DNA from 2 places in the Devosia alba genome. Region 2 is predicted to be linked to the other one. Evidence: riboswitches for the same ligand, from Rfam matches in the RefSeq annotation. Region 2 holds a riboswitch; the other holds the start of a gene.

Region 1 (11,826 bases), on a different contig from region 2:
CACGGTGTTGAGCACGGCGGCAGTGGCGGCCCAGGCGGGGTCGGATATGCGGGCACCGGTGACCAGATCGGCGGCGATGGCTTCGAGAAGTTCGACGACGTCGCCCTGAGTGCGCAGTGCCCCACCCTCGGTCCCTCCCCACAAGGGGGAGGGAGTGAAGGTGGGGGTAGGCCCCATCCATGGCTTGCCGAGTTTGGCTGTCAACGGATCAAAACCAAGCTTGAGATCATCGGCAAGGGCACGGATCAGCGAATTTTCCCCGGCGCCATCGCCGCGCGGGACGCGGGCCAAAGCAACGATGAGATCGCGCTGCAGATCGCCCTGCGGCGACTGACCGAAAATATGTAGGCCGTCGCGGATCTGGGCTTCCTTGAGGTCACAGAGGAAGTTGTCGATCTTGATCAGTGCCTCGGTCTCGTCCTCGGGCAGGCCGATATCGCGGTCGAGCCGGCTGTCACGGGTAAAATCGAGAATACGGCGCCTGAGATCGGCGAGGCGGCGGCGGTCCATACCGGCGGCGGCGTAGTATTCATCGAGCAGGGCTTCGAGGTCCTTGAGCGGACCATAGGTTTCCGCCCGGGTGAGCGGAGGCACCAGATGATCGATGATCACCGCGCCGCTGCGCCGCTTGGCCTGGGTGCCCTCGCCGGGGTCGTTGACGATGAAGGGATAGAGATGGGGCAACTGGCCCCAGAGCGCGTCGGGGTAGCTGGCGTCATCCAGCGCCGTGGCCTTGCCGGGCAGCCATTCGAGCGTGCCGTGCTTGCCATTATGGATCAGCGCGTGGGCGCCGAACTCGTGGCGCAGCCAGAGATAGGCGGCGAGATAGGCATGCGGCGGGACCAGGGCGGGATCGTGATAGCTGGCGGTTTCATCGAGATGATAGCCGCGGGCAGGCTGCAGCAGGATGGCGACATTGCCAAAGATCAGCGCGGGCAGATGGAAGCTGTCGCCACGCGCGAAGGGATCGGCGGCGGGGTCGCCCCAGCGGGCGGTGACCTCGACGCGGATTTTTTCCGGCAGGGTCGCGAAGAGTTCGGCGTAGCGGCCCAGGGTGAGCGAGGCGGGGGCTTGACCACGCGTAGGATCGGCGTTGGTGGGGCCCGATTGGAGGGCGGTGATGAGCGATTGGGCGTCAACGGGTGGCCCCCCTCCCCCTTGAGGGGAGGAAGTGGGGGTCGTTGTCGTGTAACCCGCACTTTCAAGCATCCGCAGCATGCGCACGGTCGACTCCGGCGCGTCATAACCAACGCCATTGGCGAGGCGGCCGTCACGGATGGGGTAGTTGGCGAGGACGAGGGCGATGCGGCGGTGGGCGCGCGGGGTGGCGCGCAGGCGGGACCAGTTGGCGGCGAGGCTGGCGGCGCGGGTGATGCCGGCATGGTCGGGGGCGTAGGCGGTCAGGGGGATCTGGCAGCGCTCGTGCCAGACGGCATCGGCGCGGTGGCCGACGATCAGGCCGGCCAGGCGGCCATCGATTTCAGGCATGACCAGGAACATGGCCATATCCTTGGAACTCAGGCCTTGGCTATCGGCCAGCCATTGCGCCTCGGAGCGACCGGACTGGATCAGCTGGATCACCGGGGCGTCGGTGCCGGCAAAGGGGTTGGCCTTGGCATCGAGGCCATCGATGCCAAGCGCAAAGCCGGTCAAATTGAGGATCGCCGATGGCGCGGTGTTGCCCAGCACCTGCTGCACAAAACGGACGCAGGCGGCTTCCTTGAGCGAGGAAACCAGCAGGGGCACGGGGGCGAGGCCCTGCGCCAGCAGTTCGGCGATGAGCGCTTCGATGGTGGCGGTGCCGGCGCCTTCGAGCGCGGCGCGGTAGAACAGGATGGGGACGTGGGCGGGCTTGTGGCCGGGCGGCAGGCAGAGGGTGGCGCGGATGCTGTCCTGGTCGGTGACACCGAGGCCGGGATACCAGAGGCCGAAGCGGGCGAAGGGTTGGGGAGCCAATGAAGAAAGAACCCCCTCATCCGCCCCTGGGGCACCTTCTCCCACAAGACGAGAAGGTGATCCGGCGGATGACGGTGGACCGGCAGTTGCCAGTCGGGCGAAGGCAGGCAAAATCAAATCGGCATTGTCGGGGCCGCCGGCGATGAACAGGCTGTGCAGGCGGTTCCAGTCGTCGGGATGGATGGTGGAGCGCGATTGCAGGATGGGGTCGGGATTGGCGTCGCCGGGCAGCAGGGCCAGCGGGATCCTGCGGTTGGCGCAGAGCGCGGTCAGTTCGTCGACGCCATACTGGAAATAGGCCGCGCCACCGATCAGGCGCAGCACGACGAGACGGGCGTGGGCTACGGTCTGTTCGAGCCACAGATCGACCGAGAGATTATTGGAGAGGCGCAGGGTATTGGCGAGGCGCAACTCGTCCTCGCCAGCGCGATCGGCTGCGGCGGCCAGCATGGAGAGTTCGCTATCGGCCGAAGAGGCAAAAACCAGCGCGCCGGGGCGCTGGGCGAGATCGATGGCCTCGCCCTCCTGCTGAATGGCGCCGGCCTGGGCCGATAGGAGGTGCATCAGCAGATCTCTTTCGACTTGATGCGGATCAAATGGCGCTGCAGTGCAGTCGTGCAATGATCGAGCATGCACAGGATACTCACCATCGCCGCACGCACGGTCGCCATTCTCGGCATCGGCTTCATTTCGATGTTTGCGTTGGACATATTCGGCATGGACGCGCCGCCGCTGCAGCTCGCGCTGGGCCTGTTCATGCACCTGCTGCCAAGCGTCGTCCTCGTGGCGGTTCTGGCGATCGGCTGGCGATGGCCACTCGTGGGTGGCGCGTTGTATCTCGTGGTCGCCGCGCTGCCCATGCTGCTTCTCTCCAATCCATTCTGGGTCAACGCAATGCTTGCGGGCCCCTTCGCGCTGGCGGGCGTCTTGTTCATCACGGCGGCGCTCACCCGCGAGGCAGGCGGGCGCTAGGCCTTCTTGAGGAACTCGGTGCGCAGAACCAGGCCCTTGACCTTTTCGGCATTGCACTCGATTTCGGCGGTGTCATCGGTCAGGCGGATGTTCTTGACCAGCGTTCCGCGCTTGAGCGTCACCGACGTGCCTTTGACCTTGAGGTCCTTGATCAGGGTAACGGCGTCACCATCATTGAGCTGGGTGCCGTTGGAGTCTTTGGTGATTTCGGTCATGGTTTTTCCTTGGTTGGATGCCCCCACCTAACCTCCCCCTTAGGGGGGAGGAATCCGATAGGGGCCGGGCTGGGATCAGGCGGCGACGGCGAGCGCCCGTTGCAGGCTAGCGGTGATAGCAGCGCGATCAAGCGGGCTTTCGCCGATGACCACGAGGGCCGTGTCGCGGGTTTCGCCAGCTTTCCACGGGCGATCGAAATAGGCGGTGACGCGTGGGCCGACGGCCTGGATCGCCAGACGCGCGGTAGCGCCGGGAACTGCGGCAAAGCCTTTGAGACGCAGTACATCGTGATCGCGAATGGTGGTCTCGATGATGGCGAGCAGTTCATCCTTGCCGGCAATGGCGGGCAGGCGGATCGAGAAGCTGTCGAAGTCATCGTGTTCATGCGGCTCGCCTTCATGTTCCAGCTCATGGTGGCTCGGGCGGTTGGCGATGTCGTCTTCCGAACCCATGCCTAGGCCCAGCAGCGCGGTGATGTCGACATGGCCATTGCTGGCGCGAATGACGCCGACGCCGGGGCGCAGTTCGGCCCGGATATTGGCCTCTACCTTGTCGAGCATGGCGGCGTCGAGCAGATCGGCCTTGTTGATGACGACGAGGTCGGCCACCGAGAGCTGATCTTCAAAAAGCTCACCCAGCGGGGTCTCGTGATCGAGCATTTCGTCCTGACGGCGCAGCGCGTCAACGGCGGCTTCGTCGGAAGCGAAACGTCCCTCGGCCAGCGCCGAAGCGTCCGCGACAGTGACAATGCCATCAATGGTCACCTGCGCCTTGATCTCGGGCCAGTTGAAGGCGCGGATCAAGGGTTGCGGCAGCGCGAGACCCGACGTTTCGATAATGATGTGATCGAATTTTTCCGGGCGGGCGAGCAGGGCCTGCATGGTGGGGATAAACTCATCGGCCACGGTGCAGCAGATGCAGCCATTGGAGAGCTCGATCATATCCTCTTCGCGGCAGGTTTCATCGCCGCAACCGGCCAGAATGTCCTTGTCGACGCCGAGATCACCAAACTCGTTGATGATCAGCGCGATACGTTTGCCCTTGGGGGCGTGCGCCAGCAGATGGCGCACAAGGGTGGTCTTGCCGGCGCCGAGAAAGCCGGTGATGACGGTGGTGGGGATCTTGCTGGTCATAGGGTGGCTCCTGCCGGAATGGCGGCGTGGCGGACGGCAAAAACATCATTGAGCTTGCCGAAGACGGTGCCGAGAACAAGCCAGAACACCAGGGCCGTTCCCAGTGTGGTGGCCGCGAATTCGGTGGCCAGATGGGCCGGGACAGCACTCGGCTCATCGGGGGCGAGTGGGGCGCCGATGATGTGGGGGATGACAACCAGCGCAATGGCAACGGCAAAGGCCCAGCTGGCTTGGGTTTTGGCGAGCAACAGGCAGGCGGCACCGGTGGCCAGGGCCGTACCGGCCCACCAGACCTGGCGAGCCATCAGATCGCCTGCCGGCATGCCGGGCAGTTCGGGCGCCAGGCCAAAGGCGGGGGCCAGCGAAAAGGTGATGAAGCCGGCAATGCCCCAGAGGAAGCCATTGGCGAAGGTGATCGGGATGCCCGCGAACATCGAGATGGCGCCGATGAGCAGCGCGAAGCCGGCGGCAGCGAGCACACTCGCCAGCGTCGTATAGGCGGTACGCTCGAAACCATCCTGTGGCGCCCATTCCTCGGACGCGGCCGAAGTGGTGGCGGCGGCATCATCATGACTATGGGCGGCGGTACCTTCGGCATGGTGGTGCTCAGTGGTGACCGCGACGGCTGCTTCGCCATGGCTGTGGCCACCTTCACCCTCAAAGGTTTCGGCATGCAGGATAAGCGGGGTGACGCGGAAATGCTGGATTGCGGCCGTGGCCAGGCCAGCACAAAGCGCTGCGACAAGCGCAGCAGCAAACAGATTGCGGATCATGTCAGTTCTCTCGTTGTCAGCCTGCCTTAGTGGCAGGGAAAACCCATGGCGTGGCGGGCGTCGTGCGCGCCGTTGTGCAGGCGATAATCACCGGCAAAGCCAGTGCCCACCAGAAGGGTCAGGCCGAGCATGAGCGCCAGGGCACCAGCGATCAGACGCTGGGATATCGAGAGAGACTGAAGGCCAGTCGCAGTATTGATTGTCGTATTGGTCGTCAAATTCATGGCAGCACCCTCCGTGCGCGGAATGATTGGGCCGTCTGGCCCGGTGGTGTGCCGGCAGGTCTCCTGGCTCGCGGTGAGGATAGCCCTCTCGCCTTCCCGGCTTGCGCCAGTGGCATCGTGAGAGAGCGCACCGCTTACAGTTGCGGGGGCAGCCACGGTCTTGCGCCCTGATGGGTACGTCGCACCGTGTTCCCTTGTCCAACCCGTCGCGCAGGGCATGATGCGATGCGCATTGGGCTGGATTATCCCTCCGGCACAACGGCCTTCGGGAACCAACACGAGAACTGGTGTGCCACCAAACTGGCCAAACTGCAATGTCTGGCAGCGCCGATGATCGGAAAACGCCGGAACGGTCAAGCCTGCGGATGGCGCCAAGGGGCGAATTGACCGCGGCGGCGGCGGTCGACTCGCTATAATTCAGGACCAAGCAAGGAGACGATGATGAAGCCGATCAAATTCAGCCGCGAGGAAACCAAGGCCATCGTGGGCGAAATCCAGGACTATTTCCACCACGAGCTGGATCAGGAGATCGGCGCCATTCCGGCGGAGATGCTGATGAGCTTTTTCGTCGACAAGATGGGAGCCTATTTTTACAACCGCGGCGTCTATGACGCGCAGGGACTAATCCGGGAGCGGATGGACAGCCTGACCGACGATATTTTCGGGCTGGAACAACCGACCAAGCACACGCGCTGAAAATCTGACTTTCGCGCCGCCACGGCCAGCGCTAGATAGCACGGCCGGCGCAAGCTGGTTGCTGTCAGGAGAGGGCCTTGGGCTTCAACTTTGCTACCTTTGCGCCGATCGGCCTGCTGCTGGCGTCGAACATCTTCATGACCTTTGCCTGGTATGGGCATCTCAAATGGCCCGGCTCGGCGCTGTGGGCGGCGGTGCTGATCAGTTGGGGCATCGCCTTTTTCGAGTATTGGCTGGCCGTGCCGGCCAACCGGATCGGCGAAGCGGTGTACTCGCCCAGTGAACTGAAAACCATTCAGGAGGTGATTTCCCTGTCAGTGTTCGCGGTGTTCACCGTGTTCTATTTCGGCGAGAAGCTGACGCTGAACCACGGGGTTGGCTTCGCGCTGATCGGGCTGGGGGCGTTCTTCATCTTCAAGGGGCCGCTGAAATAGCAGCTGAAGACGCATTGAGGGCACCCCCACCTAACCTCCCCCTGACAGGGGGAGGGACAGATTGAATAAGTGGCGAGATTTGTGGCGAACGCCGACCGGATACCTCGCCCTGTTCAGGGGGAGGCAGGGCGAGGGACCCTTAGTGCACGCTGCCTGAACCGCCGACAGCGACGATGTTGTAAGGTGCGCCGGCGACCGGAATGCTGCGTGTTGCGGTGAATCTGGCGATGTCGATCAGGTGCACCTTGCCTGCATTGGGATCGCTAACTGCCACAACCTTGCCGGCCACGGCGATACGCGGTCGCGGCAGGCTCCATTCGCCATCCATCGAATAAGGCTCGGTCACCGCCAGGGATTGGGTGATTTTCCCCGAGACAATATCGAGCTGGTGGAGCTGGCCGTCTTCGGTGAAGATATAGGCGAATTTGGGCTGCGCCGGATCGATGGTGAAGTGCACACGGCGGGTCGGCAGGTCCACGAGGCGGAAGGGCGCTGCTTCGGTGGGATCGATGATGGCCACTTTGTCGGCGCCATAATTACCCAGGAAGTACTGCATGCCGACGCCGCCCAGAAAGGTGGTGGACTTGCCGGCGGGCAGGCCATCATAAGACAGTTTGGTGATCTGGGGTTCGCCAGAGCCGGAGGCGATCAGCACGCCATCGCTGCAGCCAATGATTGCCATATTGCCCGAAGTGGCCTCGCCATGCAGGTCCGGACAGACATGGGTGTCGCCGACCAGATTGCCATCGGAATCGAGAATATTGAGGCCGATGCGGGGTTTTTTCTCATCATCTGCATTGGCAGACGATGTCAGTGTGTGCACGCCCCAGGGGATCGCAACGCCGTGGTGGGAGGTGCCGCTGTCGAGCTGGGTGGCGGCGAGTTTGCCCTCGTGCGCCCATTGCTGGGCATTGAACAGGCTGATCAGACCCGACCCATCAAAAAACATGGCGGCCTTGCTACCATGCTCGACGAAATGGGCGGGCTTTTCGCCGGTCAGCACGGCATCAATCAGTTCGGGATCGGAGATGGTGATATCGCCGTGATCGCCATGGTCGTCGACGGCAATGCCGCTGTCGATGGCCGAGACCTGGTTGCCTGCCCCCTGCACCGCGACGACGACACCGTCAGTGGCATAGAGGGTTGCCGGGCTGGCGAGCTGGAAGGTGGCGAGAGCGTCACCGGTTTCGAGGTCCAGCGCGGTGACTACGGGCCTGGTGTGATCGGCGATGAACAGGCGCCAAGCGGCGGCGTGGTCATCAGCCACGGTCGGAACTGTGAGGGCAGTGGCGGCAATGAGGGGTAGGAGAAGGCGAGCGGACATAGTGTCTCCGATATGTTAGCACGTTACGTTTTGGGGTTGTGTTTTGACTGTGGGGGTGGGTGTCTGCTGGATGGCAGGAGACGTCGCGGCACATGCGGCGTTACCCCTCGCGCATCCCGTTCCCATCGAGGGGGGAAGCCGCCAGTCCGGACGCCGGTGTTCATCGTCTCCACCCCTCACGGGGAGGCATCAATTGTGGAGGTGGGCCAGGCTGAATGCCGGGGCAAGACTACCCCAGGCAGTCGACCAAGCTGGTGGCCAGGCCGCGCAGCAGATTGGGATAGAGCGCGACGCCCGACTCGAGCGCCCCGCCCTCAGGGTCCAGCGTGCCGGATTTCGCAGTGCTGCCTTCGGTGATGGCGCTGATGATGGTGGGCGGGAAGTTCGGCTCGGCAAAGACGCAGGTGGCGCCCAGGTCGGCAATCGTGGCCTTGAGCTCATCAATGCGGGCGGCGCCGGGCAAGGTGTCGGGCGTCACGGTGATCGAGCCGGCCAGGTTGAGGCCAAAGCGGGCCTCGAAATACTGATAGGCGTCGTGAAAGACGATGAAGGGCTTGTCCTTGACCGGGGCGAGCGTGGCGGCAATTTCGGCTTCGAGAGCGTCGAGGCTGAGCAGTTGGGCTTCGGCATTGGCCTGGTAGCGCGCGGCGTTTTCCGGGTCGGCATCAGCCAGCGTGGTGGCGATGTGGGTGACCATCAGCTTGGCGTTTTGCGGATCGAGCCAGAAATGCATGTCACCTTCGCCATGCTCGTCGTGATCGGCGTGGTCGTGATCATCCTCGGCAGCGTGGTCGTGGTCTTCTTCCTCGTGGAGGTGCGGCTCAAAGGCGCCGCCTTCGCGGACGGGCAATAGCGTGATGCCAGGAGCTTCCGCGAGCTCGACGATGACCGCCCCGGTCGAGAGCGTCTCTAGCGCATCACCCAGAAACAATTCCATGTCGTGCCCGGTCCAGAACACGATGTCCGCACTCTCCAATGCGCTGGCGTCGGAGGGCTTGAGCGCATAGGTGTGCGGCGAGGCGGCACCCTTGACAATCAGTGTTGGCTCGCCAATTCCCGCCATGACAGCGGCGACAAGAGAATGCACCGGCTTGATCGAGGCGACGACGCTGGGCATCGCCCAGGCGCTCGTGGCGCTCAACAAGGTCGCGGTGAGCAGGGCAAGGGGAGCGAGCAGTTTCATCGGCTTGGCCTCATCGTGGTAGCGGAGAGTTTGTGCGTAATGTTATGTTATTACGCTTGCGGGGATGTTATGCTATAACGTATTGCAGGACGTCAAGAGGCAATGGATGGATGCGGTGGCAAAAAAAGAAAACCTGATTACGCTGGTTGGTGCGGGCGTAGTGCGCGGCGGCCGCACGCTGGTCAGCGGCGTCGACCTCACCATTGCGCGCGGCGAAATCGTCACACTGATCGGCCCGAACGGCTCGGGGAAATCGACCACGGCCAAGCTGGCGACGGGGGTGCTCAAGCCCAGCATGGGCACGGTGACGCGTCGGCCCGGTCTCAGAATCGGCTATGTGCCACAAAAGCTCAACATTGACTGGACACTGCCATTGACTGTGGAACGGCTGATGACCCTGACCGGGCATTTTTCGTCCCCCGAGATCATGGCCGCGCTCGAGGCGGTGGGCGTGGCACGCCTGCTCAAGGCGCCGGTGCAGGAACTATCGGGCGGAGAATTCCAACGCGTGCTGTTTGCCCGCGCCATGATCCGCCAGCCTGATCTGCTGGTGCTGGACGAGCCGGTGCAGGGCGTGGATTTTTCCGGGGAGGTGGCGCTGTATGAACTGGTACGGCAGATCCGCGACACCTCGCACAGCGGCATTCTGATGATCAGCCACGATCTGCATGTGGTGATGGCCGAAACCGATACGGTAATCTGCCTGAACGGCCATGTCTGCTGCCGCGGCACGCCTTCGGCGGTGCAGAACAGCCCGGAGTATCTGCGGTTGTTCGGCGAGCGGGCATCTGGGGCGTTGGCGCTGTATCAGCACCATCACGACCATGAGCATCACGATGATGGCTGCGTGGTGGTTGACGGTCATTCGCATACGCATGAGCACCATGAAGGGCATTCGCATGGGTGAGGCGATTTCTTTGGTGAGCCTAAGGCCCCCCTTCCCCCAAGGGGAAGGGGTGCACAACAGCACGGCATTTTCAGTTTGGGCCTCCATCCCCCCGGAGGGGAGAGCCGGGGTGTGGGTCGCCGGGGAGCAAAACCATGTTCGGTGACTATTTTTCACGGGCGCTGATTGCGGGCGTCGGGCTGGCGCTGGTGAGCGGACCGCTGGGCTGCTTTGTAGTGTGGCGGCGGATGGCTTATTTCGGCGACACCATGGCGCATTCGGCGCTGCTGGGCGTGGCGCTGTCGATCATCTTGTCGATGAACATGACGCTGGGCGTGTTTGCCGTGGCCGTATTGGTGGCTGGGGCGCTGATCGTGCTGCAGCGGCAGGCGACGCTGTCGACCGATGCGCTGCTGGGCATTCTGAGCCATTCGACGCTGGCGGTGGGCCTGGTGCTGGTGGGGTTTCTGACCACGGTGCGAATTGACCTGATGGGGTTTCTGTTCGGCGATATTCTGGCGGTGTCGGTGCAGGACATTGCCATCATCTATGGTGGCGGCATCGCCATTCTGGCAATTCTGGTGCTGAGCTGGCGGCCGCTGCTGGCCTCCACGGTGAGCCCGGAACTGGCCGAGGCCGAGGGGCTGCGGCCCGAGACGAGCCGGCTGGTGCTGATGATCCTGATGGCCAGCGTCATCGCCATCGCCATGAAGCTGGTGGGGGTGCTGCTGATCACCTCGCTGCTGATCATTCCGGCCGCGACGGCGCGCCGGCTGAGTTCGACGCCGGAAATGATGGCCGTGGTGGCGGCGGTACTGGGGGCCATTGCGGTGGTCGGCGGGCTGTTTGGCTCGCGCACCTGGGACACCGCGTCAGGTCCTTCCATCGTGGTGATGGCCCTGGTTATATTTTTGCTGTCGTTGACAATCCCCGTCACGCGGCTGTTTGGCAGGAAGGTTCCGCATGGCACATAATCACGCTGTTCCTAGCGATCTGACGCGCAATCAGGGTCTGGTGCTGGGGGCACTCAACTCATCGGGCGCGCCGCTGAGCGCCTATGACATTCTCGACGCGCTGCGGGCCGATGGGTTGCGGGCACCGTTGCAGGTATATCGCGCGCTCGACAAGCTGGTCGAACGCGGCCTGGCGCACCGGCTGGAATCGCTGAATGCTTTTGTGGCCTGCGCCGATGAGCATTGCGACCGCAAGCAACTGACGGCCTTTGCCATCTGCACCAATTGCGGCAAGGTGGATGAGTTTACCGATGCGGTGATTGAGGACCGGCTGGGTGAGTGGGCGGGAGCCAGAAGCTTCAAGATTGAGCGCACCACCATGGAGATCCGTGGCAAATGCGGGCAGTGCGCGGCACTGGCCTGAGTGGCGGCAATTTCCGTGCATCCACCGGTGACTCGAAGCGCCAAAGTCAGCTAGCCTGCACCCGGTCCCAATCTGGCAGATATGGCAAGTGCAGGGAGAGCGCCATGAATCCATCGGAACAAATCGATCAGGCCATCGACGCGTTGGCGGACTGGCGGGGCGAGATGCTGGCCAGGGTGCGACGGTGCATTGTCGGGGCTGACCCTGAAATCGTCGAGGACTGGAAGTGGATGGGCAGCCCGGCCTGGTCGCGTGACGGGTTGATCGCAGTCGGCAACGCGCACAAGGCCAAGATCAAGCTGACTTTTGCCTACGGCGCGCACCTGCCGGACCCCGATGGTCTGTTCAATGGACAGGACAATGGCAAAACCCGGCGCTCCATCGACATCTTTGAAGGCGATGCGCTCAATGCGGCGGCGCTGCAGGCGCTGGTCCGCGCCGCCATCAGCTACAATCTGGCCAATCTGAAGAAGAACGCGAGCAAGCGCGCCACCGTCGACAAGGAGCAATGAGTCCTAAGGGGTCTGATCGAAGCTCAGAAAATGCACGGCGGCGGCGCCATAGACGCGGCGGTCATCAAGGGTGAAGCCATCGGGGATGACGATCTCAGCCGTGGCACTTTCCTCAAACACCAGCGTGGCGCCGAGCGCCA
Region 2 (11,826 bases):
CGTCGGTGCCGAGAATGGTGAAATCGGACTTGAGGTCGACAAGCGGGGCATGGCGACGCAGGATGCGCGCGCCGATGAAGTGAAAAGTGCCGAGCCATGGCATGCTCTCGACATCAGCACCGACAAGGCGACCGATGCGCTCCTTCATTTCCCGGGCTGCCTTGTTGGTGAATGTCACAGACAGGATTTCGGACGGCCAGGCGCGCTTGGTATTTAGGATATGAGCGATGCGGGTGGTCAAGACGCGCGTCTTGCCGGTCCCGGCGCCGGCCAGTACCAGGAGCGGCCCATCAAGGCTCTCGACCGCGTCGCGCTGTTCGGCATTCAGGCCCTCGAGATAGTCAGGCACCTGGCTGCGCTTGAACTGGCCGGTTATGGCCCCGGCTGTCGGGCGGGCGGGGGGGTGAGATTCACCGGACATAGAAGGCCTTTCCATCGCTGCGCGCCGGTCCGGGCGCTGCAGCGCGGCGATTGACGAATCTTGATTTGTTCTCCTGCGAATATAGGGACGGGCAGGGGACTTGTATAGAACGGGGGGCCGTCACCGATCTGTCATGTTGACGTCATGGAAGTGTAGCCCGGCCAGCTTATGGCACCCCCCTAGCATTCAACGGGGGATCATCCATGTCGCAGACCAAACTTCTCGTCGCACTGACGGCCACGCTGCTGGCCACCACGGCCAGTGCCGGCGCCGCCGAATACTTCAACCGCATTGCCAGCTTCCCGGTGGCGCTGAACAATCCGGACGCCGAAGAGACCTCGGCAGAGATCATCACCGTCTCGGAAGACGGCATGACGCTGATCTATTCCGACAGCCCAGGCGGCGGCATCGGCTTTATCGACATCACCGATCCCAAGGCACCGGCTGCCAAGGGCTTCCTGTCGCTGGACGGCGAGCCCACCACGGTCGTGGTCATCGGCGACAAGCTGTTTTCGGGCGTCAATACCTCCGAGAGCTTCGTCGAACCATCGGGCAATCTCTCCACCATCGACCTGGCCAGCCAGACGATCGAGGCCAGCTGCGAGATCGGCGGCCAGCCTGACTCTGTGGCGCGCAACGCCGACGGTAGCCTGATCGCCATCGCCATCGAGAACGAGCGCGACGAAGACCTCAATGACGGCGAAATTCCGCAGATGCCGGCCGGCTCGCTGGCGCTGCTCAATGTCGTCGACGGCGCCGTGGATTGCGACAGCCTCAAAATCGTCGACCTGACCGGTCTGGCCGAGATTGCTGGCGACGATCCCGAGCCGGAATATGTGTCGATCAACAGCCTCAACGAGGTCGTGGTGTCGCTGCAGGAAAACAATCACTTCGTCATCGTCGACGGCAATAGCGGCGAAGTGACTGCCCATTTCAGCGCTGGCGCGGTCGATCTCGAGAATATCGACGTGCTCGACAATGGCTCGCTGGACTTTACCGGTGCGCAGGCCGGCGTGTTGCGTGAACCCGACTCGGTCAAGTGGATCGACGACGAGCGTTTCGCCGTCGCCAATGAAGGCGACTACAATGGCGGCTCGCGCAGCTTCTCGATCTTCTCGAAAACCGGCGAAGTGCTCTATGAAAGCGGCGCCGATCTGGAAATGAAGGCGGCCCAGCTGGGCCATTATCCGGACAAGCGGTCCGATGCCAAGGGCGTGGAGCCCGAGGGCATGGACGTCGCGACCTTTGGCGAGAACACCTATATCTTTGTCGGTCTCGAACGCGCCTCGCTGGTCGGGGTCTACAAGGATACCGGTGCCGAGCCTGAATTCGTGCAGGCGCTGCCATCGGGCGTTGGTCCTGAAGGCGGGGTCGCCATACCGTCGCGCAATCTCTTCATCACGGCCAATGAGAACGACCTGGGCGCCGATGGCGCAGCCCGCTCCCATGTCATGATCTATGAGCTGGCCGAAGCCGAGGCTCCGAGCTATCCGCACATCATGAGCGACCTTGATGCCGATGGCCGCCCACTGGGCTGGGTCGCCATGTCGGGTCTGGTTGCCGATGCCGAAAAGCCCGGCATGCTGTTTGGCGTGTCCGACAGCTTCCTGGGCAATCAGCCGGCGATCTACACTATTGATGCGACCACCCAGCCGGCCCGTATCACGGCCAAGACGATTGTGACCCGCAATGGCAACCCTGCCCAGAAGCTCGATCTTGAAGGCATTGCCCTTGATGGCGAAGGCGGGTTCTGGCTGGCTTCGGAAGGCCGCAGCGACCGGTTGATCCCGCATGCGCTCTACCGCGTCGATGCGGATGGCGAAATCGCCAAGGAAGTGCCGTTCCCGGCTGAACTGCTGGCCGAGGAAATCCGCTTTGGCGCCGAAGGCGTCACCGTGGTCGGCACCGGCGACGAGACCACGCTGTGGATCGCCATGCAGCGCGAGTGGAAGAACGACGCCAAGGGCGTGGTCAAGCTGGTGTCCTACAATCCCGCTTCTGGCGAATGGGGTGCCGTCAACTATCCGCTTGAGGCCCCCGCCGAAGGCGGCTGGGTCGGCCTTTCGGAAATTACCGCGCATGGCGAGCTGGTCTATATCGTCGAACGTGACAACCAGATTGGCAGCAAGGCCGTGCTCAAGGCGCTCTATAGTGTGCCGGTTGCCGAACTGGTGCCGGGGGCCCTGGGTGGCGAACTGACCACGGTCACCAAGACGCTGGTACGCGACTTCGTGCCGGACCTGACCTCGACCGGCGGCTATGTGCTCGACAAGGTCGAAGGCTTTGCCATCGACGCCAGCGGCGAAGGCTTTGCCGTGACCGACAATGACGGCGTCGACGACAGCTCGGGCGAGACCATGTTCTGGTCGATCGGCGCGCTGTAACGTCTCGATCAAGGCACTAGCGGATGGCCGGTCCTGCGGGACCGGCCATTGGTCGTCGTGGATAGTGTGAATCCGAGGAAATGGCAGCGGGGTGGGTTCTGGCGTGTATTCAGTAGCGCGGCGGGGTTGCGCCCGGGCGGCGCTTGCCTACACTCTGGCGCTTCAATCCGGATGACCCACGCGCTGTGCTGAACCGCATCTACATCATTGTTGGCATGCTGGCGATCATCGTGCTCAGCAGCGCGTTTATCGCGCCCTATCTGATCCACTGGGCAGATTATCGCAGCCGCATGGAGGCGCTGGCGACTGGTGTTCTCGGCACGCCGGTGACCATTCGCGGCGAGATCGCGTTCGCCCTGCTGCCGCAGCCGCGGCTGAACTTCAGCGATGTGCTGGTGGGCTCGTCCGAAGAGCCGGCGGCAACGGTGGACAGCGTTGAGGTCGAGTTCTCGCTGATGGACTTTCTGCGCGACAATTACGATGTGACCCGGCTGGTGCTGCGCGGGCCGGTAATTGACTTCAGCATTGATGAAAGCGGCCTGTTCGGCAGTGGCGTCAGCGTGGCGGCGGCAGGGGGTGGCGTCGCCCTGGCCCAAGCCAGCATTGTCGATGGCACGATCCGCCTGATGGATCGGCGGCTGGATCGCAATTTCGTGGCCAGTGATATTGATGGTGAATTGCGACTGTCGAGCTTTGCAGGGCCGTTTCAGTTCCAAGGGAGCGGGGTCTATCGCAATGAGCGCTATGGGTTGCGGCTGAATTCGTCGCAGGTCGATAGCGCAGGAGTGACCCGGGTGTCGGCCTTCGTGCAGCCGGATAACGGGGCGTTTTCGCTGAGTACTGAAGGCCTGTTGACCCCCGGGATCGCGCCGAAATTCGATGGTACGATGACCTATCGGCAGACCCCGCCGATCGCTGACAAGGCCGACGACATCCGCGGTGATCTGGTGCTGGAGAGCAAGGTGGTCGGCTCGACCGATCGCATCGTGCTCACCGGCTATACGCTGCAGCCGGACCAGAACCGGGCGGGCACGCGCCTGACGGGCGCCGCGAGCATCCAACTGGGCGCGCGGCTGAGCTTTGACGCCGTGGTCTCGGGTGGGGTGTTTTCGTTGCCGCCGCGCGATGCCAAGGAAGATGCTAGCGCCAAGCCCTATGAGGCGGTGCGGCTGCTGGCGGAACTGCCCGCACCGCTGATCCCGGCCCTGCCGGGGCGGGTCGGGATCGATCTGGCCGAAGTGGGACTGCGCGGCTTCGCGCTGCGCGATGTGCGGCTGGACGCCAGCACAGATGGCCAGGTGTGGACAATCGAGCAGTTCATCGGCCAGCTGCCGGGTGAGACGATGGTGCGGGCAGCAGGCGAGTTGACCGGCGAGGCCGATCATCCGGCGTTCCGTGGCCAGTTCAGTCTGAGCAGCGCCCGGCTGGACGGTCTGGCCCACCTCTGGCGCAAGCCGGGTGAGGACAATGCGCTATTCAACCAGGCCGGGGCGCTGGCCGGCAAGGTGATGTTGACCGGCGATGCCCTGCGGGTGAGCGAAGGCCAGCTGACGCTGAACGGGGCGGCGCATGGCGTCGAGCTGCGGTTGGGGTTTGGTGAGGAGAAGCGGCTTGATGTGGTGGGGCAATTTGCCGATCTCGGCGCCCAGGGGAGCGCCGTGCTGGCGGCGCTGCTGCCCAATGGCATGGCCGAGCCGCGCTTTGGCATCAGCTTTCCCGAAGGCAGTTTTTCGCTGACCGGTCAGAATGCGCGGGTGCTGGGCCATGACGGCTCGGCGCTGGTGGCAGAGGGGCAGTGGAGTGCAACGGCGCTGAGCTTCACGCGGCTATCGGCAGGCGATTGGGGCGGGCTGGGATTTGACGCCACGCTGCAGGCCAGCGGCACAATGGCAGCCCCCGAATTATCCGGCTCCGGGCGGGTGCGGATCGATGCTGCCACGGCGCCAGCGCTGGCGGGGCTGTATGATCTGGCGGGTACGCCGCCGGAATGGCGGGAATTTCTGGCCCGTTCGGCACCGGCAGAGGTGCTGCTCGATCTGACGCCGGGTGAGGGCGGCGATGCACAGGTGCTGACTGTTGACGGCACGGCGGGCGCGGCCAAGCTGGATTTGCGGGCAGAACTTGATGGTGGTCTGGCCCGCCTGGCCGTCGCGCCCTTGCGACTGACGGCGACGCTGGAAACCGACGATTCAGTGGCGCTGAGCGAACAGCTTGGCCTGGGGCCGGTGCCGCTGTTCCAAGACGATGCCATGATGGTCAGCCTGAGGCTGGAAGGCGCGCCCGGCAACAGCCTGGACAGCCGGATCAATCTCAGCGCGGGCGATGAATTTGTCGGCTTTTCGGGCAATCTGGTCACCAGTGAGGCTGGCGAGGTGCAGGGTACCGGCTGGCTCGAAATCGCCTTGGCCGACGCCGGCGGATTGGCGCAGATCATTGGCGCGCCGGGGATCGGCCTGCCACCGGCCAGTGCCGAGGCCAAGCTGCACTTTGAAGGCGGGCGTCTGGCGCGGTTGACCGAAATTGCGGGACGCTCGGGCGAGAGCGCGTTCAGCGGTGCATTGAGCCTGACAGGCAGCAGCGACGGGGCTGCGGTGAGCGGCGCGATCGACCTTGGATCTGTCTCGGTGGAGGGGTTGGCAACGACATTGCTTGGCCGGGCGGGCATGGTCAGTGGTGATGGGGTTTGGCCGGAGGGGCCGATCAGCATTGGCGAAGAGGCGCGGACGACGCGGGGCACGGTGGCGGTGACAGCGCAAGCGGTGACCGCTGCTGGCAGCGAGCGATTGGGTGCTACCAGCTTTGAGCTGGTCTGGGACGAAACGCGACTGCGGCTGGCCCGGTTTGAGGCGGTACTGGGAGCGGGTACGGCCAATCTCGACCTGACGGTGTGCTGCGCGGGTCCCTTGAGCGACAAGACGGTGAGCGGGCGGCTGAGCCTTGCGGATGTCGCCATCGCAGCAGTCGCGCCGCCGGCGGTGACGCGGGCAATGGCGGGAACGCTGACCGGCGGTGTGCAGGTCAACGCGACGGGTGCCAGCCTGGCCGAAATGGCCAAGGTGCTGGCCGGCGAAGGCAATGTCACGCTGGCCGATTTTGTGGTGGCGCAGATGTCGCCCGCCGTGTTCCCCACGCTGGCCGGGTTGGAAGACGCCCTGAACATGAGTGCAGATGATCTGCGGGCGGTTATCGGGCTGGGGCTGGAGCAGGGCGATTTCGTTGCGCCCAAAGCCGCCGGGGCCTTCACCATTGCCGGGGGCGTGCTGCGCCTGACCAATTTCATTGTCGAGGGGGCGGGCGCCCGTCTGGCCGGCGATCTCAATCTCGATCTCGGCACGCTTGGCCTGAGTGGTGATTTTGCCCTGATGCCAAGCGGACTTGCCGATGACAATGGACTGATCAGGAGCGAGACCGCACGGATTTTCAACCGGATCAGCGGCACGTTGTTGGCGCCGGTATCGCGGCTTGATCTCGACGAAATCGTGGCCGCCATCCAGGTACGGGCCAATGAGCTGGAAGTGGATCGTCTCGAAGCCCTGCGGGCTGAGGACGCCGCGCGGCAGCGCGCTGCGGCTGAAGCGCGCAACCGGTTGATCGATGAACAACGGCAGCGCGCAGCGGCAGAGGCTGCACGCCTCGCAGAAGAGGCCGCGGCTGCGGAAGCGGCGCGGGCGGCCGCTGAAGCTGCAGCGCAACAGCCCAGCGAGGCGGACAGGCAGCGGCAGGAGCAAGAAGTGCAGCGACAGCAGCAGCCAGACCCGGGCGACAACCCGGTGATTGATGGGCCAATCGACCTGACGCTGCCGCCAGCGTCGCTATTTTAGGGGTGGGTTTCTGGGGCCGTCTTGGCCTGATACCAGCCGAGCACGGCCAAGCGCGCCGCGGATGACAGGTTGGTAGTCTGTCGATTGGCGTCGATGGAGCAGATCAGGGCGGTCATGGTTTGCCCGGTTTCGGCGGCCATCTGTTCAAGCGCCGCCCAGAACTCGGGCTCGAGTGCAATCGAGGTGCGGTGCCCGGCGATGGACAGGGATCGTTTGTCCATCAGCGGGGGTCAGGGCTTCTTGCGGAATGCGTCGAGGCTGACGACCTTTTCGCCGGACTTTTCCTCGTCGCCGCTGTCCTCGCCTGCGGCGGATTCAACTGCGTTGTCGTCGGCGTCTTCGACCTCATCGGCCCCCGGCGCAGTCTGCGGATCAAACTGCAGGCCGAACTGTACCGATGGATCAAAGAAGCCTTTGACCGCCGAAAAGGGGATCACCAGCGTTTCGGGGATGCCGTCAAATGACAGGCCGACCTCGAAACCAGTCTCGGTCACCCTGAGGTCCCAATACTGATTCTGGATGACGATGGTCATTTCCTTTTCATACTGGCCGAGCAATTTCTCGCTCAGGCGCACACCCGGCGCGCGGGTGAGGAAGGAAATGAAGAAGTGATGCTCGCCCGGCAGGCCGGTCTTGGCGACTTCAGCCAGTACCTTGCGCACGACGCCGCGCAGGGCTTCCTGAGCGAGAATATCGTAGCGCATGTGGTCTTCGGCCATGGTCACCCTTCCGGTGCAGAGAGATAGAATCCCGAACAGCCCATATCAGCCTTACGTTCCATGAGAATTCAAGGATTAAAGGTGCTAACTGCCCAGCAAATGAATGAAAGTGCAGGCTTCTGTTGCCAGGTGCCTGCGAACCCCGCCTGTCACCCGGCTAGGAGTGGAGGACTTAGTTTCCCAATGCTAGCACTGCTTACGCAGCGAGAGCGACTGGAGCCTTATGGTTGTCATTTGCAACTATAAGTTTCGGACCGATAACGGTGGTACCTCACCGAGCAAAAGCACACCTTTTACACCCTCGTCGATCCTGTTTCGCCCCCATTGGCTGCCCCTAAGGGGAGTAGATGGTGGAGGCGCCGGGTACTGCCCCCGGGTCCGAATGGTTTATTACGATGACAATTTATCGCCATAGCTCTTGTGAGCAGTTTCTATATAGGCGCGGTACGGACGGTATGCAAATGCGTGGTGGGTGTTTTTTGTGGCCAGCGCCGCCGTCTGGCAGGAAAATGGGCATATCGCGAGCGGGTTAACCCCGCATCGTGCTTGTGCAAGCAATTGCCCGTTGGTAGCTTTGACTCGATGGTTTCCACCTCTGCAAGCGCAAGGTGGATGAAAAGGGAACACGGTGCGGCGTATCCATCAGGAGCCAAGACCGTGGCTGCCCCCGCAACTGTAAACGGTTTGCGGCACGCAAGATGCCACTGACGCCATGTCGGGAAGGCGCGTGCCGATTATCCGTGAGCCAGGAGACCTGCCATCACCGCGAGCGCGTCCGCGCTCATTGATCACAGCATGCCGCACGGTGGGTGCGGAGAGGAGACATCATGCATATCGAACCAGGCATCGTCGACGGTGCCAAAATCACGCTGAGCTATGCCACTGCCGCCGGATCTTTCGGTCTGGCCGCAAAAATGGCGCTGGATACCATCCACAGGGACGGGGCAACCGCACTGGCCCTGCGCACCTTGGCCACCACGGCGCTGGTGTTCAGCTTCTTCGAGGTCTTTCCGCATCATGCCGTGGGCGTCTCGGAAGTCCATCTCATCCTGGGCTCCACCCTGTTCCTGATTTTTGGCGCTGGCGCGGCCGGGCTTGGTCTTGCCATGGGGTTACTGTTGCAGGGTCTGTTCTTTGCGCCCTTCGATCTGCCGCAATATGGGATGAACGTCACGACGCTGATCGTGCCGCTGTTTGCCATGACATTCCTGGCCAAACGCATCATCCCCGAGGCGACTGCCTACAAGGATGTGGGCTATGGTCAGGCGCTGATGCTGTCGAGCGCCTATCAGGGGGGCACCGTGGCATGGGTGGCCTTCTGGTCGCTCTATGGCGGCGGGCTTGGTGCGCAAAACCTGGCCGCTACCGCCAGCTTTGGCGCCGCCTATCTGCTCGTGATCGTACTTGAACCGTTGATCGATCTGGCAGTGCTTGGCCTGGCCAAACTCTCTGGTCGCCAGCGCGGGACATCGCTGTTGCAGGGGCGGTTGTTTCAGGCCGCCGTTTAGCCGCTTTTTGGCAGCCCCACCGGGGCTGCCATTCAATCTGGTATGGCCAGGTGGCTATGCGTTTGTCGCCAGCGCTGCATTGAAGGCTCGCATGACAATGGGCCATTTTTCGTCGGTGCAGTCTGTTCGAGGCGTAGCCGCGCGGCGTCGCGCCAGGGGCGAATTTAATATAGAATGGCGCGTGCAAATCCTGGTGAGGCTGGCATGGCAAACAACGCGACTGACAAACTGGTTCATGCGGCGGAGCGCTTTCTCGGCAAGGGCGAGACGGCGCTTGATGAGCGCGAGCGGCGGGTGCTGCAGCGGGCTCTGGGCCAACATACCCTGGCCGAGGATGCCAGCGAGTTGTTCGACGAGGGCGCTACCTTTGGGCAGCGACTGGCTGATGGCGTGGCCAGTTTCGGCGGCTCCTGGACATTTCTGATTATTTTCGGCGCGTCGCTGCTGACCTGGGTGGCCGCCAATCTGGCGTGGCGCGGCGAAGCGCCCGATCCCTATCCCTTCATCTTTCTCAACCTGGTGCTGTCGATGCTGGCAGCGGTGCAGGCGCCGGTGATCATGATGAGCCAGAACCGCCAGTCGGCCAAGGACCGCCTGGTCACCAGCCACGACTATGAGTGCAACCTCAAGGCCGAGATCGAGATCATGGCGCTGCACGACAAGCTCGACCGGCTGCGTGACGATGATCTCCGGACATTGCTGACCAAGCAGCAGGAGCAGATTGAGCTGTTGATGCGGCTGGTTCAGGATCGTACGGGGGATGCCCCGGGGGCGAAATAGGCTCCGTTTCCGGGCGCGCGGATTAACCGTTCCACGACATGCCCATATAGACATTGCCCGCTTCGAGTTCGTCCAGCATCTGGGCGAGGTGCCGATGCCTGGTCTCTTCGCGCTTCACCTTGTTTATCCAGAGCAGGTAATCATTGCGTTGATAGGGTGGGCGGGCATCATAGGCAGGGCGCAGCCCCCGGGCATCGAGGGCTTCAGCAACGAAATCGGGCATTTCCTCGCGTTTGCGCAAGGGGCGCAGGACCGGGCTCATGGCAGAACTGCCTGAGCCTCGATTTCGATCAGGAAGTCCGGATTGGCAAGGCCCACAACCCGCAGCGCGGTTACAGTCGGCGGATTGCCTTTGGTCCCCCACACGGCAATCCAGGCCCCGAAGGCCGCGTTCAGGTCGATGTCCTGCTGCATGATGATGGTTACCTTGACCAGGTCCTCAAGCCTTGCACCAGCGGCGGCAAGAACCATTTGCAGATTGCTCAGCGCCTGTTCCGTCTGTCTGGCGACATCGCCCTTGCCAACAATTTCGCCCCTGGCGTTGACGCCATTCTGGCCCCCGATCAGCAGGGTGCGGGCGCCCGCCGGCAGGATGATGCCTTGTGAGAAAACCGGGCTCTGGTACATTCCTGCCGGGTTGAGGTGTTCAATGGACATGATTGCCTCCCTCTGCCATTGTCCAGACAGGTTATGGAAGCACTGCTGACACGACATGTCATGAGTTTTCACGGTATTCACCTACCGAATTTGCCTGCGATCACTGGTCGAAGCCCAGGCCGAATCGTCGTATCAGATAAGCCATGCAGCCCTATCTCAAGCTACTCGCCGATATCCTGGAAACTGGGGCCGACAAGTCCGACCGCACCGGCACCGGTACGCGCAGCCTGTTCGGCTATCAGATGCGGTTTGATCTCAGCGCGGGCTTTCCGCTGCTGACCACCAAGAAGCTGCATCTGAAATCCATCATCTATGAACTCCTGTGGTTCATTCGCGGCGAGACCAATGTGCGCTGGCTGCAGGAGCACGGGGTCAAGATCTGGGACGAATGGGCCGACGAGAACGGCGACCTCGGACCGGTCTATGGCTCGCAATGGCGCAGCTGGCCGGCGCCGGACGGCCGCAAGATTGACCAGCTGGCGCAGGTCGTGAACTCGATCAGGAATAATCCGGATTCGCGACGCCATATCGTTTCCGCCTGGAACCCGGCGGAAGTCGACAATATGGCACTGCCGCCGTGCCACTGCCTGTTCCAGTTCTATGTCGCCAATGGCAAACTGAGCTGTCAGCTCTTTCAGCGCTCGGCCGACACATTTCTGGGCGTGCCATTCAACATCGCCTCCTATGCGCTGCTGACCCATATGGTGGCGCAGGTGACCGGGCTTGAGGTCGGCGATTTCGTGCACACGCTTGGCGATGCGCATCTGTATTCAAATCACTTTGAGCAAGCGCAGTTGCAGCTGATGCGCGAGCCGCGGCCGCTGCCGACGCTGGTGCTCAATCCCGCGGTGACCCGGCTGGAAGACTTCGCGTTCGAGGATTTTTCCTTTGAAGGCTATGATCCGCACCCGGGCATCAAGGCGCCGATCTCGGTATGAGCCGCGACCTGCCGGTGCTCAGCGATCTGGTGGCGCGGGTTTCCGACATCTACGCACAGCGCAACGACATTGCGCGCGATGATGACTGGTACCTGCTCAAGCTGCAGGAGGAGCTCGGTGAATTGACCGCCGAGTATCTCAAACTGTCCGGCCGCGGCCGGCTGAAGGGTGCCACACCGGAGGATCTGCGTCTTGCGTTGGCAGACGAAGCCGCAGACGTGCTTGCCATGCTGCTGCTGTTTGCCCGCAACAACCGGATCGACCTCGATGCGGCGCTGGCCCGCAAATGGTTCAAGCATCTTCCGCAGCAGGCGTAGAACAGGCTAGATAGGTCCGAAATCAGCCTGACGTTTTGCCGAAGAAAACCAGTCTGGCATTCGGGTTTCGAGCAATAGGCCGTTTGGGAGAATGATCATGAAGTCATTTGGTGTGATCGCGGCGGTTCTGGCTGCCGCGCTGCCAGCGCTGGGCAATGATACCTCCGCAGTGCTGACGACAGGCGGGCTGGAATTCGTGACCAATCCGGACATCGTCATGGCCAGCGAAGAGTTGTTCATCTCGACCGATGAAATCCGGGTGGTGTATCAGTTCCGCAATG

What was found. A riboswitch is a leader RNA that binds a small molecule or an ion and turns the genes downstream of it on or off. The one in region 2 is predicted to bind cobalamin.
Region 1: another riboswitch for cobalamin. It lies ahead of ABFY71_RS13910 (CbtB domain-containing protein); the one in region 2 lies ahead of ABFY71_RS06570 (energy-coupling factor ABC transporter permease).

What each region holds. Positions count from the first base shown of each region.
Region 1 is NZ_JBDUUI010000009.1:97,727-109,552, reverse strand. It holds gene cobN (cobaltochelatase subunit CobN) at 1-2,520, opposite strand, end outside; gene ABFY71_RS13930 (DUF7670 domain-containing protein) at 2,587-2,928, shown strand; gene ABFY71_RS13925 (alkylphosphonate utilization protein) at 2,925-3,143, opposite strand; gene cobW (cobalamin biosynthesis protein CobW) at 3,219-4,277, opposite strand; gene ABFY71_RS13915 (CbtA family protein) at 4,274-5,050, opposite strand; gene ABFY71_RS13910 (CbtB domain-containing protein) at 5,077-5,274, opposite strand; cobalamin riboswitch at 5,331-5,469, opposite strand; gene ABFY71_RS13905 (DUF2164 domain-containing protein) at 5,716-5,970, shown strand; gene ABFY71_RS13900 (DMT family protein) at 6,048-6,404, shown strand; gene aztD (zinc metallochaperone AztD) at 6,544-7,728, opposite strand; gene ABFY71_RS13890 (zinc ABC transporter substrate-binding protein) at 7,958-8,911, opposite strand; gene ABFY71_RS13885 (ATP-binding cassette domain-containing protein) at 9,018-9,818, shown strand; gene ABFY71_RS13880 (metal ABC transporter permease) at 9,953-10,771, shown strand; gene ABFY71_RS13875 (Fur family transcriptional regulator) at 10,761-11,174, shown strand; gene ABFY71_RS13870 (DUF1801 domain-containing protein) at 11,279-11,686, shown strand; gene rsmD (16S rRNA (guanine(966)-N(2))-methyltransferase RsmD) at 11,690-11,826, opposite strand, start outside.
Region 2 is NZ_JBDUUI010000003.1:273,045-284,870, reverse strand. It holds gene ABFY71_RS06600 (ATP-dependent helicase) at 1-421, opposite strand, end outside; gene ABFY71_RS06595 (esterase-like activity of phytase family protein) at 625-2,805, shown strand; gene ABFY71_RS06590 (AsmA family protein) at 2,949-6,626, shown strand; gene ABFY71_RS06585 (ribbon-helix-helix domain-containing protein) at 6,623-6,847, opposite strand; gene ABFY71_RS06580 (SspB family protein) at 6,857-7,345, opposite strand; RNA gene ssrA (transfer-messenger RNA) at 7,454-7,810, opposite strand; cobalamin riboswitch at 7,912-8,121, shown strand; gene ABFY71_RS06570 (energy-coupling factor ABC transporter permease) at 8,173-8,853, shown strand; gene ABFY71_RS06565 (DUF1003 domain-containing protein) at 9,058-9,633, shown strand; gene ABFY71_RS06560 (YdeI/OmpD-associated family protein) at 9,656-9,895, opposite strand; gene ABFY71_RS06555 (RidA family protein) at 9,892-10,290, opposite strand; gene ABFY71_RS06550 (thymidylate synthase) at 10,434-11,228, shown strand; gene ABFY71_RS06545 (nucleoside triphosphate pyrophosphohydrolase family protein) at 11,225-11,545, shown strand; gene ABFY71_RS06540 (DUF4424 domain-containing protein) at 11,643-11,826, shown strand, end outside.